DNA from 2 places in the Nonomuraea sp. NPDC003709 genome. Region 1 is predicted to be linked to the other one. Evidence: riboswitches for the same ligand, from Rfam matches in the RefSeq annotation. Region 1 holds a riboswitch; the other holds the start of a gene.

What was found. A riboswitch is a leader RNA that binds a small molecule or an ion and turns the genes downstream of it on or off. The one in region 1 is predicted to bind cyclic di-AMP.
Region 2: linked by a shared signal. The riboswitch ahead of ABZX61_RS04760 (C40 family peptidase) and the one ahead of ABZX61_RS29975 (hypothetical protein) in region 1 are both predicted to bind cyclic di-AMP.

The regions. Positions count from the first base shown of each region.
Region 1 is NZ_JBEXMW010000010.1:239,027-246,830, reverse strand. Features, by position in the region: gene ABZX61_RS30005 (ABC transporter permease) at 1-103, shown strand, start outside; gene ABZX61_RS30000 (hypothetical protein) at 141-581, opposite strand; gene ABZX61_RS29995 (rod shape-determining protein) at 641-1,609, opposite strand; gene ABZX61_RS29990 (PadR family transcriptional regulator) at 1,720-2,214, opposite strand; gene ABZX61_RS29985 (MDR family MFS transporter) at 2,271-3,719, shown strand; gene ABZX61_RS29980 (DUF5302 domain-containing protein) at 3,768-3,968, shown strand; cyclic di-AMP (ydaO/yuaA leader) riboswitch at 4,135-4,270, shown strand; partial or broken gene ABZX61_RS29975 (hypothetical protein) at 4,571-4,936, shown strand; gene ABZX61_RS29970 (alpha/beta fold hydrolase) at 5,188-6,033, shown strand; gene ABZX61_RS29965 (aminotransferase class III-fold pyridoxal phosphate-dependent enzyme) at 6,030-7,244, opposite strand; gene ABZX61_RS29960 (carbohydrate kinase family protein) at 7,241-7,804, opposite strand, start outside.
Region 2 is NZ_JBEXMW010000002.1:63,929-71,732, forward strand. Features, by position in the region: gene ABZX61_RS04745 (phosphotransferase family protein) at 1-988, opposite strand, end outside; gene ABZX61_RS04750 (NYN domain-containing protein) at 1,133-2,455, shown strand; gene ABZX61_RS04755 (NlpC/P60 family protein) at 2,587-3,561, shown strand; cyclic di-AMP (ydaO/yuaA leader) riboswitch at 3,956-4,120, shown strand; gene ABZX61_RS04760 (C40 family peptidase) at 4,194-4,709, shown strand; gene ABZX61_RS04765 (hypothetical protein) at 5,092-5,910, shown strand; gene ABZX61_RS04770 (M48 family metallopeptidase) at 6,225-7,496, shown strand; gene ABZX61_RS04775 (glycosyltransferase family 4 protein) at 7,517-7,804, shown strand, end outside.

The DNA of each region.
Region 1 (7,804 bases):
CGGCGGCCTCGCTGCCACCCTGGCCATCGGCGCCGCGGCCGGCCTCTACCCCGCCATCCGCGCCTCCCGCCTCTCCCCGACCGAGGCCCTGTCCACCCCCTGAGGCCCTCCCGGCGGCGGACCCAAGGGGCCGGGTGGTGTCAGTCGGTGGCGTAGCAGGTGGTCTTGCCGATGACCCGGACGCCGGGCCGGTCACCGGAGAGCACGGTCAGCTCGAACGTCAGCCGTGTCTCGGGATTGCGCAGCACGGAGACGTCCTGATCCCCATCCCGCAGGTCCAGGTCGTCGACCACCTTGTCGTACCCCATCGCCTGGAGCCGATCCAGCAGCCCCGAGGAGGCGGAGGCGAGGTCACTCTCGGCGCGGAAGTACCGCCGCGCCTGCCCCGGCACGCACGAGTCGTCGTCCACCGGCGACTCGGCCGACAGCCGGAGGCCGGCGGAGCTGAGCAGGGCGCCGCCGTCGGAGTCGAGCTGCCGGGCGGCGTCTTCGAGTGTGGGCAGCTCGGCCGCCGCCGTGCAGGCCGTCATCGCCGCGACGCAGAGAAGCACCGCGGATAAGCCGTGACGGCAGGCGCGCACGATCGGACCATATCCGAGATCGTCCGGGGCCCTCCACCAAAAAAGCGAAAACAGAATGATCAACGGCGCCGGCGGAGCCGGGCACGCAGCCCCAGGTCGTCCACGCAGGTGCCGAGGCCGAGCGCCACGCACTCCAGCGGCCGTTCCGCCCGCCGTACCGGCATGCCCAGGGACTCCCGCAGCCGCTGCGCGAGCCCCGCGAGCAGCGCGCCGCCCCCCACCAGCACCGCGCCGCGTTCTCCGAGGTCGCCGGTCAGCTCGGCGGGACAGCGCTCGACGGTCTCCATCGCCGCCCACACGATGGACTCGATCGCCGGACCGGCCGCCTCCCGGATCCGCTCCGCGGGCAGCCGCACGTCGTGCTCCTGACCGGTTTCGGGGTCCCTGGCGCGTACGGTAACGGGATTCCCGTCGGCGCCGGCCTGGTGTTTGGCCGCCTCGGCCGCGCGTTCGTCGATCGTGCGGCCGTGCTCGTGCTCGACCAGGCGGGCGATGGCCCGGTCCACGGCCCGGCCGCCGCCCGGGACCGCCGTCGTGGCCACGGCCTCCCCGCCGGAGAGCACGGCGATCCGGGCGGAGTCGCGCCCGATGTCGATCACCATGCCTCCCACGTAGTCGCGGACCGGCAGGCCCGCGCCGAGCGCCGCCGCGAGCGAGTGCGGGATCAGCCGGATCTGCCTGGCCTCCGCCTCGTACGCCACGTCGCGCAGCGTGGCCCGCTCGATCGGCGTGGAGCCGTCGGGCAGCGCCATGATCAGGCGTGGCCTGGCGAGCGGTCGCCGGTGCACCTTGCTCAGGAAGTGCTTGACCATCCGCAGGGTGAGGTCGCCGTCGGCCGGCAGGCCGCCGCTGACCGGCCAGCAGATCTCCTCGCCCGTCGCGTCCGCGCCGTACCCGATGATCTTGCCGGTACGGCCGTCGATCGTCACCGCGGAGGGCTCGTCGAGCACGATGCCCTTGCCCCTGACGTAGATCCGCGTGCGGGAGCCCCCGAGGTCCATCGCCAGGTCGCGGCCGAGGAGACTCATGACGCGACTGCGGACGTGGCGATCGTGGCGGGCATGCCGGGTCTATTTCCTGGGCCGCTCCAACACAACACCAGGAACGGAGTGGTTCCCCTTTACCTGAGCGGGCGGGCTCAGCGGCTCCTGAGGGCGGCCAGGGTCTCCTCGGCCCACTCGATGCCGGTGCGGACCTGGGCCAGCCCGAGCCGCAGCGCGTAGTGGCCGGTCCCCTCCGCAGGCTGGCAGTCGAGGACCACCAGCCGTGCCTCGTACCCGGCCTTGATCCGCTCGACCACCGCGATCGCCTCGTCCGTGGAGAGCAGCGGCAGCAGGAACGCCTGCAGCGCGGTCTCGTTGCGTACGACGAAGACGGGCTCGTGCTCCACCAGCCACGTGTGCAGCTCCCGCGCCCCCTCGGGGGTGATCGTGTAGATCTTGCGCCCCCTCGCGCCCTCCGACGAGGCCGCCACCAAGCCGTCGGCCGCCATCTTCACCAGCTCGGGATAGATCTGCGTGTGCCCGGCCTGCCACACGTGGTTGAGCGAGTGCTCGAACTTCTTGGCCAGGTCATACCCGCTCGCCGGGCCGACGGCCTCGAGCAGCCCGAGAAGCGCGATCCGAAGGGACATGCGCGCCAGCATATCGAAGACTTGACATGTCAGGATTTACATATCAATCTTCACATGTGAATGATGACATGAAGCCTCAAGGGCTCCTCTTGCTCGCGGTGCTCGGCGGGATGTTCCTGGCGATGCTCGACCAGACGATCGTCGGCACCGCGTTACCGCGGATCACGGCCGAGTTGGGCGGTACGACGCTCTACGTCTGGGTGGTGACGGCGTACCTGCTCACCTCGACGGTGACCGTGCCGCTCTACGGCCGGCTCTCCGACCAGCACGGCAGGAAGGCGCTGCTGCTGATCGGGATGGTGGTGTTCGTGGCCGGGTCCGCGCTGTGCGGGGCGGCGCAGGACATGCCGCAGCTCATCGCGTTCCGCGCGCTGCAGGGACTCGGCGCGGGCGCGCTGCTGCCGCTGTCGATGGCGTTGGTGATGGAGATGTTCCCTCCGGGTACGAACGGCGCCCGCGTGCAGGGTGCGTTCGGCGGCGTGATGGGCCTGACGTACCTGGCCGGGCCGTTCCTGGGCGGGTTGTTCACCGACCACGCGACCTGGCGGTGGGCCTTCTACGTGAACGTGCCGATCGGCCTCGTGCTGATCGCGATCGTCGCGCGCCGCCTGCCGAACCGGCCGGGCGTGGGCGGCGGCGGGCGCCCCGACTACGCGGGCATCGCGGTCTTCACCGTGGCCATCAGCGCGCTGCTGCTGGGCCTGACGGAGAAGGGCCTGGACGGCCACACCTGGACCGACGCCGCCGTGGCCGGGCCGATCGTGCTCGCGGTCGCGTTGCTGGCGGTGTTCGTGCTGGTAGAGAGGCGGGCGGTCAGCCCGATCATGCCCATGCACCTGTTCGGCAACCGCACCTACACGCTCGTGAACGTCACGTCCTTCTTCACGGCCTTCTGCATGTACGCCGGCGTGGTGTTCCTGCCGCGTTACTTCCAGCAGTCCCTCGGCGTCAGCGCGACCGAGTCCGGGCTGAGGATCTACCCGATGACGCTGGCCATGGTCCTGGGCAGCGTCGTCATGGGCACGCTCATGTCCAGGACCAGGGTCTACAAGCCGTGGCTGGTCGCCTCCCCGTTCCTGCTCGTCGCGGGCGCCCTGCTCTGCCTGAACCTGACCGCGCAGACCAACGGGCTCCTGCTGGCCGGCTGGATGCTGCTGATCGGGCTGGGCATGGGCCCGATGCTGTCCGGCCTGACCGTGGCCTCCCAGCAGTCCGTCGAGCCGCAGTACATCGGCGTCGCCTCCGCGAACCTGACCTTCTTCCGCCAGATCGGCGGCTCCGTGGCGCTGGCCGTCGGCGGCACCCTCTACACCTCGACGGTCACGGCGGAGGCGCCCGTGCACGGCCTGGCCGCCGCGCACGCCTCCGCCGCGGCGGCGGTCATCCCGTCGCTGGGGGTGGCAGGGGCGCTGCTCGCTTTGATCGCGCTGGTGGTGATGCCGGCCAGGCGGCTGGAGGTGCCCGCCACGCCGCAGAACAGGGTTGAGGCCAGTTTCGCGTCATAAGCGGCGCCATGCGAAGCTGTGATAGTCCCCAACACCATGGAGGTCCTCATGGCGGAAACACCGGAGCCGGAAGTCAGCGAGACTCCCGAGGACGAGATGAAGCGCAAGTTCCGCGAGGCGCTGGAGCGCAAGCGTAACCAGCACGCGGACTCGAGCGCGGGTGGCAAGGGCGGCGACCCATCGAAGATCCACGGGGCGCACGGTCCGGCTGCGAGTAAAAGATCGTTCAGGCGCAAGAGCGGCGGCTGAGGCCGGGAATTTCAAGGGGGTACGGCAATGCCGTGCCCCCTTTCTCTATGCCGGGGGCAGGTAGATCTTTACACCGATTCATGACGAACTGTTTGTGTTTGTCCGGAATACGTGGTTAGAGTGATGCCCACTTACCAGCCGGTGGCGTGGACCACACAAGGGAACCAGCCGGCTGGCGCCTAATCCCGATCACTCGGGAGCCGGGGACCCACCTCCCTGGGGTGAATCCGACTTTGCGTCGGTAGGGCAACTCCACCGCCCGAACCCGTCAGCTAACCCGGTAGGCGAGATGGAGAGGACATATGCAGAACTTGAATGATCACGTAGAACACCCCTACAGCGTGATGACGGCCGCCCTCTGAGCGGTCCCTTCTCCAGGCTCGTTTCGCGCTCCGCGTAGCTCTCCCCCTGTCAGGTGCTTTCCCCTGCTACGCCCTTTTTCAAGCGAGCGCAATCTCCCTGCCCCCTCGCGAAGGACTGTACTTTTCATGTCTGCACGTTCTGGTTTGCGTACCCTCGCTCTGCTCACCGCCTCCACCGTCGGCGCGCTCACCATCGCCGGCACCGCGGCCCACGCCGACTCCAACACGGAAGAGAAGGTCCTGCTCAAGGGCTCGACCACTGCTTCGTACTTCTGGGACGACTCCTCCGGCCGCGCCGGGGACACCGGCCTGCCCGCCAGCGGCAAGCCCATGCAGAAAGGTATGGCCGCCAGCCCGAGCTGGCCGCTCATGACCGAGGGATACGTGATTCACGACGGCAAGAAGCTGCCCTTCTTCGTCGGCGACCGCGGCCCGGGCGTGCCCTCCAACAACGGCGTCATGCTCGACCTGGACGGCAAGACGTTCGCGGAGCTGACCGGCGGCTCGTTCAACATGGAGACGCTCGGCGTCGACGGCGTCGGCGGCCAGGGGCACATCAAGGTCGACTACGTCATCACCAAGTGGGGCAACGGTCCCGGCAAGAAGAACTACCCGGTCCCGTTCTCGACCGGCGCCTGGTCCGAGCGCGACGACAACCCGGCCGAGCCCCCGGCGGCCGGTGCGGCCGTGCCGCCGCCGGCGCGCGAGGCCGGAGAGTGGAGCGCCAGCACGGGCGCCGTCGTGGCCAGCGCCGTGGCCGCGGTGGGCGGCGGCGTGGTGCTCGCCAGCGACCGCGTTCGCAATCTTCTCAAGGGCTGAACTTTACGGACCTGGACCAGAATGTCATTCTGGTCCTCGTGACCACCCGCGTAGCCGCGAACGGCATCGAAATCGCCTACGAGAGCTTCGGCTCGCACGAGGGGCGCCCCCTGCTCCTCATCATGGGGCTCGGCGCGCAGCTCATCCACTGGGATGAAGGGCTCTGCGCGCTGCTGGCGGACCAGGGACACCACGTCGTACGGTTCGACAACCGCGACGCCGGTCTCTCCACACACTTCCACGACAAGGGCGTTCCCGCGATGGGGGCGCCCTCGCCGTATCTGCTGGACGACCTGGCCGACGACTCGGCGGGACTCATGGACGCGCTGGGCTGGCCGGCCGCCCACGTGGTCGGAGCGTCGATGGGCGGCATGATCGCCCAGGCGCTGGCCATCCGCCACCCGGACCGGGTGCTGACCCTGACCTCGATCATGTCCACCCCCGGCCCCTCGGCGGCCCCGCCCACCGAGGCCGCGCTCGCCACCCTCATGGCCGCGCCTCCCGCCGACCGCGAAGCGGTCCAGGCCCAGGCGGTGCTGACCTGGTCGGTCATCGGCTCGCCCGGATACGAGCTGGACCGCGAGCGGATCACCCTGCTGGCCGGACTCGCGTTCGACCGCTGCTTCGACCCCGGCGGGACGGCCCGGCAGCTCGCCGCCATCATGGCCTCGGGCGACCGCACGGCAGGGCTCGCCGGGGTGCGGGTGCCCACGCTGGTGCTGCACGGGGAGGCGGACCAGCTCGTCCCGGTCGCGGGCGGCCAGGCCACGGCCGCGGCCGTCCCGGGCGCCCGGCTGGTGACCTACCCGGGCATGGGCCACGACCTGCCGCGCATGCTCTGGCCGTCCGTCGTGGCCGAGATCAGCAAGCTCACCGCTCCCTAGCCGAAGTGGGCACGGGTCTCCGCGAACGCCTGGTCCGTGCCCTCCAGCGCCCTGGCCACGTCGGCCTCCGTGTGCGCGGCCGACATGAACCAGTTGTGCCACGGGTGCAGGTAGACCCCGTGCCGCAGGCAGGCGTCGCTCCACCACATCGCGACGGAGAGGTCGGCGTCCCCGTCGAAGCTGAGCCACGGGATCGTGACGGGTCCCGTCTGGTTCACCACGAACCCGTGGGACTTGGCCTGCGCGTAAAGCCCCTCACGGAGCTGCGTGCCCGCGCGTTCCATGGCGCCGATGCCGTCCGTGTCGCGTAGCGTCTCGATGGTCGCCTTGGCCGCCGCCATGGCGACCGCCGAGAACCAGAACGACCCCGTCGAGTACAGCGTCTGCGCCGGTCCGCGCAGCGCGTCCGTGCCGGTGACGGCGGCGATCGGGTAGCCGTTCGCCATGGCCTTCGACCAGGCGGTCAGGTCGGGCCGCACCCCGTACGGCTCCCAGGACCCCCGCAGGTCGACCCGGAACCCGGCCCGCACGTCGTCGATCACCAGCGCGGCCCCGAGCCGGTCGGCCAGGGCGCGGGCGCCCCGCGCGAAGGCGGGCTCCACCAGCTCCTGGTCCTCGAACGAGTCGTGCTTGAACGGCGTCACGATGATCGCCGCCACGTCGCCCTCCACGGTCGCCGCCGCGGCCTCCAAGGACTCGAGTGAGTTGTACGTGAACTCCACCAGGTCGGCCCGCTCGTTGGGCGTCGTGCCCGCCAGGGAGGGCGTGCACCAGGGGTCCGCTCCGTGGTAGGCGCCGTGCGCCATCAGCACCTTGGTCCGGCCGGTGGCGGCGCGGGCGACCATGAGCGCCTGCGTGGTGGCGTCGGTGCCGTTCTTGGAGAACATCGCCCAGTCGGCGCTGGGCACGGTGTCCACCAGCAGCTCGGCCAGCTCCACCATGATCGGGCCGGGGCCGTTGAGGCAGTCGCCGAGCGCGGCCTGCCGGGCGGCGGCCTCCTCCACGCGCGGGTGGCGGTGGCCGAGCACGACCGGGCCCCAGCTGCACATGAAGTCGATGTACTCGCGACCGTCAACGTCCCACTGGCGGCAGCCCTCGCCGCGTTCGAAGAACTGCGGGAATCCGGGGGCGAAGAGGGCGGCGTTGAGGTGGCCGTACATGCCGCCGGGGACGACCTTCAGTGCGCGCTGACGGAGTTCTGCGTCGGTCATCCGAGAGTCCTTAGAGTCGAGTCGAGATCGATGAGGCCGGCGTCCGAGCCGAGCCCGGTGGCGACGCGGGCGGCGGCGGCCGTGCCCCAGCGGGCCGCGGTCAGCACGTCCTGCCCGTGCAGGAGGCCCGTCAGGAACCCCGCGCAGTACGCGTCCCCGCAGCCGGTCGTGTCCGAGACGTCCACCTTGAGTGCGGGCACCGTCTCCGCGCCTTCCCGAGTGACCACCAGGCTGCCCGCGGCCCCCAGCGTGACGAGCACGCCGCGCGGCCCGTCGGCCAGCAGGGCCCGGGCGGCCTCGCCGACGTCGGAGGCGCCGGTCATGAGGAGGGCCTGCGACTCGTTCGGCAGCACGTAGTCCACGTGCGGCAGGAAAGCGCGAGCCATTCCCAATAAGTCGGGCATCTCCGAAAGAAGGTCCATGGTGATGACGGTGCCGGACGCGCGTACCTCGTCCAGGAGAGCGAAGAACGCCGGGTCGCCGAGGCCGAAGGTGACGTCCATCCCGCCCAGGTGGATCGCCCGCACGCCGCGCAGCACGTCGGGGTCGAGGTCCGCGTA
Region 2 (7,804 bases), on a different contig from region 1:
CGCCGAAGTGGATCCGGCGCTGCCACACCCTGGCCATGACGATGCCGTGCCGGAGCGCCGCGTACATCTCGTAGAAGTCCATGTCGCGAGGCTCGTACCCCGTGATTTCCCGATATTTCCTGCAAACGTCTTCGCTGCGCATGAAGTCGGGCATGCCAGGAAAGCCTGCGGAGACCGTGATGTCCTGGAAGAAGCGGTGGAGGAAGATCATCCAGGACAGGTCCAGCTCGGGCGGCCCCACCGCGGCCATCTCCCAGTCGAGCACCGCGACCGGGGTGAAGTCCCTGAACATCATGTTCCCGATCCTGGCGTCGCCCCAGCACAGCACGTCCGGCCCGGGCTCCTGCGGCCAGTGCGACTCGAGCCACCGGAAGGCCCGGTCCAGCACCGGGATCGGCCGCTCGCCGTGGGCCCAGTCGTAGTAGCCCCGCTGCGCCTCGACGTGCGCGCGCAACCCGGCGGCCCCGAACGGGGCCAGCTCCGCGGGCGTGAACTCCGCCCGGTGCAGCGCCGCCAGGACCGCCACGCCGGCGTCCTGCAGCCTGCGCTGGTCCGCGGGCGCCGCGTCGAGCAGCCAGCTCCCGAACGTGTACGGCATCACGTCCGGCGGCACGTCGCCGTCCTCGCGCTCCATGACGAGGAACGGCGTGCCCAGGTGTTCCGGGTCCGGCTCGAACCAGAGGGCCCTGGGCGCTGGGATCCCAGCTTTCTGCCTGGCCAGGCGCATGATCTCGAACTGCGCCCCAAGATCGTACGAGGGGAACACGGGAACGGCTTCTACCGCAGGTGCGAGCCTGGCTACGCAGCGCGTTCGCCCTTCGCCCCAGGTCGCGGTGAAGAACAGGGTCTCGCTGGACATGCCGTTCTCGGCGGGCCTGGACACCTCGGACACCGAGGCGCTCGCGCCGACCCTCCCGCGCAGCCAGCGGGCCAGGCTGTCGCGCAGTTCCACCAGGTCACGGGTGGAGGTGCGGATCTCTTCTGCCATGGTCGGCCTCCTGGGTGAACACCCGTCCCGGCTCAGTCGTATATCCCCAACCAAGCGCTTGTCTAGAGAGAGGTGGCCGTTACGGTCAGGTACGCGGCAGCCGTACCCTTGTCTGAAAGGGCATGTCACGAAGGGACAAGTGGGATGAGTTCAGCGGGTGAAGGCCTGTCTCGCCCGCTTCCCGAGCAGGTGCGGCTCAATGTCGTCGATCTGGCGTCCCAGGTCCTCGGGACGATGCCCGCTGCCTCCATACCGCCGCCCCTTCGCGGGATCGCCAAGTTCGACCCCCGAAAACGCGCCAAACTCGGCAGCGCGCCCATCGCGGCGCAGCTCGAGAACGACAAGAAGTTCCGCGAGCTGGTGGCCGAATCGGTGGAGGCCGGCTGGCCCGAATTGGTGGCGTCCCTGGCCGAGGGAAATGTCCCACCGGCCGCCGACCCCGTGCTCGTGGCCGCGGCCGCCTACCTCACCCGTCCGCCCGGCTGGGCGGAGATGATCGAGGTCGCCCGTACGGACCTGGTGCAGTCGGCCGTGGCGGCCGAGGGATCGGAGCGCGAGGAGGTCGTCAACCGGCTCCGCGAGCAGCTCGCCGCGCAGAAGACCGCCGCCAAGGAGGAGGCCGATCGGCTGCGCGAGCAGATCAGGGCGGCCCGGGCGGAAAATTCTGATTTGAGGCGCAAGCTCCACGACGCCCGCGAGCGGGCCAAGGGCGCGGTGCAGCGGGCCGAGGAGATGGAACACGCGGCGGAGGACGCCAGGTCGGCCGCCACGGCCGCGGGCACCGCGGGCGAGTCCGAGCTGCGGCGGCTGCGCGAGCGGCTGGCCGACGTGGAGAAGCAGCTGGAGGCCTCGCGCCGGGCCGCCCGCGAGGGCAGGAGCATCGAGGACGCCCGCATCCGGGTGCTGCTCGACGCGCTGCAGGACGCCTCGGCCGGGCTGCGCAGGGAGCTCGCCCTGCCCACGATGATCAGCCGGCCCGCCGACTCGGTCGCCGCGGTCACCGGCGAGCGGCCCGGCGTCCGGGGGGTGCCCGCGCGGGCGCTGGCCGACGACGACCCGCAGCTCCTCGACCAGCTCCTGGCCCTGCCGCAGGTCCACCTGATCATCGACGGCTACAACGTGACCAAGACCGGCTACGGCACGCTCACCCTCGCCGACCAGCGCACCCGGCTCATGACCGGGCTCGGCGGGCTGGTGGCGCAGACCAGGGTCGAGGTCACCGTCGTGTTCGACGGGGCCGAGCTCAACTCCCCGGTGCAGGTCGTGGCGCCGCGCGGGGTGCGGGTGCTGTTCAGCCAGCCGGGGGAGATCGCCGACGATCTGATCCGCCAGCTCGTACGCGCCGAGCCGCCCGGCCGGGCCATGGCCGTGGTGTCGTCGGACCGCGAGGTGGCCGAGTCCGTCAGGCGGATGGGAGCCAGACCCGTTCCGTCTGGTTTGCTGCTGCGCAGGCTGGGCCGGGCCTAGATTACCTGCACCCCTTACGTGCGGATTTGCCGCGCTGCGCCAGGGATATTACGAATTGGGCGGATAACGTGTGACCTCACCCGCCACTTCTGTACTATTCGCCCCAGATATCATCCCTGGGAGGCGACACAGTGAGGTTTGGCAGGGTGCCGGTGGCCGCGGGTCTCGCGTTCGGGCTGGTCCTGTCCCCCATGGGAGCCGCCGTCGCTGATCCCCGGCCCACCCTCGGACAGGCCAAGGCCAAGCTCGACAAGCTCAACGACAAGGCCGACAAGGTCGTCGACCGCTTCAACACGGCCACCGAGCGGTACAAGGCCGCCAAGGGCGCCTACACCAAGCTGAACGACCGCTACAAGACCAAGCTGGCGACGGTCGCGGACCTGCGCGCCCAGGTGATCGGCATGGCCGTCGACAGCTACAAGCTCGGCACCGACGTGACCTCCCTGCCCGGCCTGGTGAGCGCGGACCGCCCCGACGACTTCCTGATGAGCCTGGCGCTGGCCGGGCAGCTCTCGCGGGAGCGGGCGGAGAAGCTGGCCGCGTTCGACCGGGAGAACCGCGGGCTGAAGGTCGAACGCGACAAGGCGGAAGAGGCGCTGGAGGCGGCCGACCGGGAACGGGACGGGGTCGAGAAGGAGCGTTCGGAGATCATGAAGCTGATCTCCGAGCAGAAGAAGCTCCTGAAGAAGCTGGGCGCCTACAACCCCGGCAACCCGAACAGCGTCGGCATCCAGTACACGGGCCCGGCCTCGGGCAACGCCGCCGCCGTCCTGCGCTTCGCCTTCGCCCAGGTGGGCAAGCCGTACGTGTTCGGCGGGACGGGTCCGGGCGGCTGGGACTGCTCCGGCCTGACCCAGGCGTCGTGGCGCGCCGCGGGCGTGTCGCTGCCGCGCACGACCTGGCAGCAGTGGGCCTGGGGTGCGAGCCGCAAGGTCTCACTGAGCGCCCTCCAGCCGGGGGACCTCATCTTCAGCTCGAGCTTGGGTCACGTCAGTATCTACGCCGGCGACGGGAGAATCGTTCACGCGCCGCAGACGGGCGACGTGGTCAAGGTCGTCAAACTCTCGGCGTACGGCGGCCGCCTCGTGGGCGCCATCCGCCCGTAGCTACGACGCCGGATCGTTGATCGCATCAGCCGAACGAGGTTCGGCCGATGGGCGATGGGAACGATCCAGCGTGCCTGACGAGTCACAACAAGTGTGACAAACGCGACATTTGGGGCCTGACAAACGGGCGCGAAAACAAATGTGAGCAGCGTCACATTTTGGTAACGGAACCTGGTGTTCCAGCAGGGATTTCCCTCCTTACTGACTCCACTATCTGATCTTTACAAGCGGTGTTCCGCTTTGCCGATCCTTGACCCTTCGGCGTAGCTTCTGGCGACGTCGCGGTGAACAAGCCATGTCCCCCGCGAACCCGCACCGGTCTATCCCGGTGTGAGACAGATAAAGATCCGCTGGTCAACCGCCCAAATGTCCCCATATCAACACATTGGTCGGGACGGTTGGCCTGCCGAATCCGTGCAGCCAGGAGGCACGGAGCCGGGGACCCAGCGATCCCAGTTCCCCAGGGATCAGGGGGTGAATCGGCGCGCACATCGCGCCGTAGGGCGACTTCCAGGCCCGAATCCGTCAGCTAACCCGGTAGGCATTCGTGGAAGAGTCAAGGAGAAATCCTGTCTACCTCCCTGCATAACCCCCGTCTGTCCCGCATTGCCCTGAGTGGCGTAGCGCTCACGATGACCGTGACGGCCGGAGGTGCGATCCTCCATGCCCCAACGGCTCAGGCGGCCACGACCGATTCGGCTTCGACGACCAAGGCGGCCGCAACCGCCGGAACCTCGAAGACGACCTCGGCCGCGGCGCTGAGGGCGGCCAAGGTCGCCCGTCAGAAGGCGAAGGCCAGCAAGGCCGTCGCCGTGGCCAAGAACCAGGTCGGTGACCCGTACCGGTACGGAGGCACAGGCCCTGGTTCGTTCGACTGCTCCGGCCTCGTCCAGTACGCCTGGAAGAAGGCCGGGGTGAAGCTCCCACGCGTGGCGGCCAGCCAGTTCGCCCGCACCAGGAACAAGGTCTCGTGGCGGAACCTCCGGCCCGGCGACCTGATGTTCTTCAGGGGGCTCGGCCACGTGGGCATGTACGTCGGCAAGGGCAAGATGGTCCACTCGCCTCGGACAGGCGAACGGGTACGCATCGACAAGCTGAGTGAATGGCGGCGGGCGTCGTTCGTCGGCGCTGTTCGTCCCGGCATGTGAAGAAGCCCCGCCCGGCTCCTCCGGGCGGGGCTCTCCCATTGTTACTTTCATTTTTTTACGGCGGAGCACGGGCGGCACCACCCGCCGCACCTGGCTGAGGGCCTCCAGGAAGACGCCCGCTGACCCGCACAACGCACCCACCGCCACGGCGCCCCCTCAAAACAGCCACCCCACCCACCCACACCGCCCGCCTCCCGGCCTCGCGCACGTGGCCCCACAGGCCCACAGCCGCTCGGCTCACGGGTCACGGCTCACGGGCCAGGCTCCCCGTCCTCTGGCGCGCAGCCACCGCATGCGGTGCGGGTGGACGGCTCTCACGGGCGCGCGGTTCGGGGTGCGGAGTGGCCGGTCATGGGTCGGCGGGCGGCTACGATCGGGCATCGTGTCAGGGCAGGTGAGTCGGCGGGCCGCGATCGTCTCCGTCCTGCTTCTCGCCGTCGCCCCCGGCAGCGCCCCCACCCCCGATTCCCCCATCCTTCCCGCCGGAGTCCGCGGCCTGTGGGGTGACGGCGAGGTCGTGGCCCGTGGGGCGCGGTCCGTGGTCGTCGGCCGGCACACCGCACCCGCCGAGCTCGGCGACGTCGCACGGAGGGCTGATCGGGCGGGGCAGCGGGTGTCGGCCGTGCTCGGAAGGTCAGTACGACCGCTCGTAGTCGTTCCCTCGTCCGCCGCCGAGGCGGCCGGGCTGGCCGGGGTGGGGCGGGTCGACGGGCTGGCGGCGGTGGCCGATCGCGGGCGTGTGATCATCGTCCCCGAGTTCTTCGCCAGGCTGAACTCCACCGGCAAGGACGTCGTACTCACCCACGAGCTCACCCACGTCGTCGCCGGCACCAACCGCCTGCCCCCATGGCTCTATGAGGGGTTCGCCGACTACGTCGGCTACCGCGACTCCGGGCTCCCCGTGAGGACCGCGGCCGCCGAGCTCGCCGCCGAGGTGCGGGCCGGGAGGCTGCCGAGGGAATTGCCCGGACCTGCGGCCTTCGCGGCTGACGGGCGGGACCCCGTCCGGCTCGCCCGGGCGTACCAGGAGGCTTGGCTGGCGTGTCGCTTCCTGGCTGACCGGTTCGGTGAGAGGACGCTGGTGAGGCTCTACCGTGACGCCCGCGCGGGCGGCGTAGACCGAGCACTCGCCGCGCTCGGCCTCTCCGCGGCCACGCTGACGGCACGGTGGCGCGACTACGTGCGAGACCAGCTCGCGTGAGGGGGAGGCAGATGAGCGAACGGCGGAACGTGGACGACGCGTCGCAAGAGGCGTCGAAGGAGGGTGAGGAGGCCGGAGGCGCCGCGGCTCTGAGTGGCGAGGCGCGCGGTCACGGTGAGAGCGCGTCAGTAAAGGGGGACAGCGTCAGCCCGGTGCCAGGAGGTGGCGCGTCCGTGAAAGGGGAGGGCGTCAGCCCGGTGTCCGGGGGTGGCGCGTCCGTGAAAGGGGAGAGCGCGGGTCCGGTGGCCGGCGGTGGTGTGTTCGTGAAGGGGGAGAGCGGCGGCGGAAGGCGGGGGCATGGTGAGGGTGTGTCCGTGAACGGGGGAGGGCCGCCGGAGTCCGACGGCGAGCGCCGGCTGAGGCGGCAGGCGGCGGTGGCGGCCGTGCTGCTCGGCCTGGTGATCGCGGCCGTGGCCGCCTTCAGCACCCCCTGGCACCTCCTGACCTCCGGACCGCCCGACCCGGCCCGCGACTTCACCGCCGCGCAGATCGCCAGGTCCGAGGCGTTCGACGCGGCCAGCACCCTGCCTGCCTACCTCTCGCTGGCCCTCACGCTGATCATCGCCGGGCTGCTCGTCGCCACCCCGCTCGGCGTGAAGCTGGTGGCGTGGCTCAAAGGCCCCTGGTGGGTCCGCGTGGTGCTGGGCGTCGTGGTCATCACTCTCTTCACCCAGCTGATCAAGCTGCCGATCGCCATCTGGGGCGAGACGCTGCTGCGCGGCTACGGCCTGTCCATCCAGACCTGGGGGTCCTGGGCAAGCGACCGGCTGAAGAACATCGGCGTCGACGCGTTCATGCTCAGCCTGATGCTGCTGGTGCTCGTGGCGCTGGCCCGCAAGTTCAGGCGGTGGTGGATCCCGGCCGCCGTGGGCGCGTTCGCGCTGACGGTGCTGGCGTCGTTCGTCTACCCGGTGGTGTTCGAGCCGCTGTTCAACGACTTCACGACCATGCAGCAGGGCCAGCTCCGCACCGAGCTCCTGGACATGGCCAAGCGGGACGGCGTGCCGGTCGAGGACGTGCTGGTCGCCGACGCCTCCCGCAGGACGACGGCGCTGAACGCCTACGTGTCCGGGTTCGGCGCCACGCGCCGCATCGTCGTCTACGACACGCTGCTCAAGGCCCCGAAGGCCGAGGTCGAGCTGGTCGTGGCGCACGAGCTGGGCCACGCCAAGACAGACGACGTGCTCTACGGCACGTTCATCGGCGCCCTGGGCGCCGCGCTCGGCGCGATCCTGCTGTTCTGGGTGTTCGACCTGGTACGCCGCCGCACCGGCGTCACAGGCCTGGGCGATCCCCGCGCGGTCGGCGCGGTCATCGGCCTGATGACCTTCGGCTCGCTGCTCATGAGCCCCGCCGAGAACCTGATCAGCCGCCACATCGAGGCCAGGGCCGACCTTCATGCGCTGGACCTCACGCACGACCCGGCCACGTTCATAGCCATGCAGAAACGCCTGGCAGTCACCAATATTTCCGACTTGTCGCCGGATGCGGTGGAATATGTGCTCTATGCGTCCCATCCTTCCAGCCCCGAGCGCATCGCGATGGCCCGTGCATGGGCCAAGCTGAACGGCGTCCCCGTGCAGTGACACGTGCGGCGACCCGTGCGGTGACAAGCGCGACGCCGGGTGCGGGGCCCAAGGTGCTCGTCGTCACGAACGACTTCCCGCCCAGGCCGGGCGGCATCCAGTCGTTCGTGCACGGCCTCGCGCTGCGCACGCCGGGCGTGGTCGTCTACGCGCCCGCCTGGCCGGGCTGCGAGGAGTTCGACGAGCTCCAGCCGTTCCCGATCGTGCGGCATCCGACGCGGCTCATGCTCCCGACGCCGGCCGTCGCCCGCAGGGCGGCGAGGCTGGTGGCCGAGCACGGCGCGCAGACCGTGGTGTTCGGGGCGGCG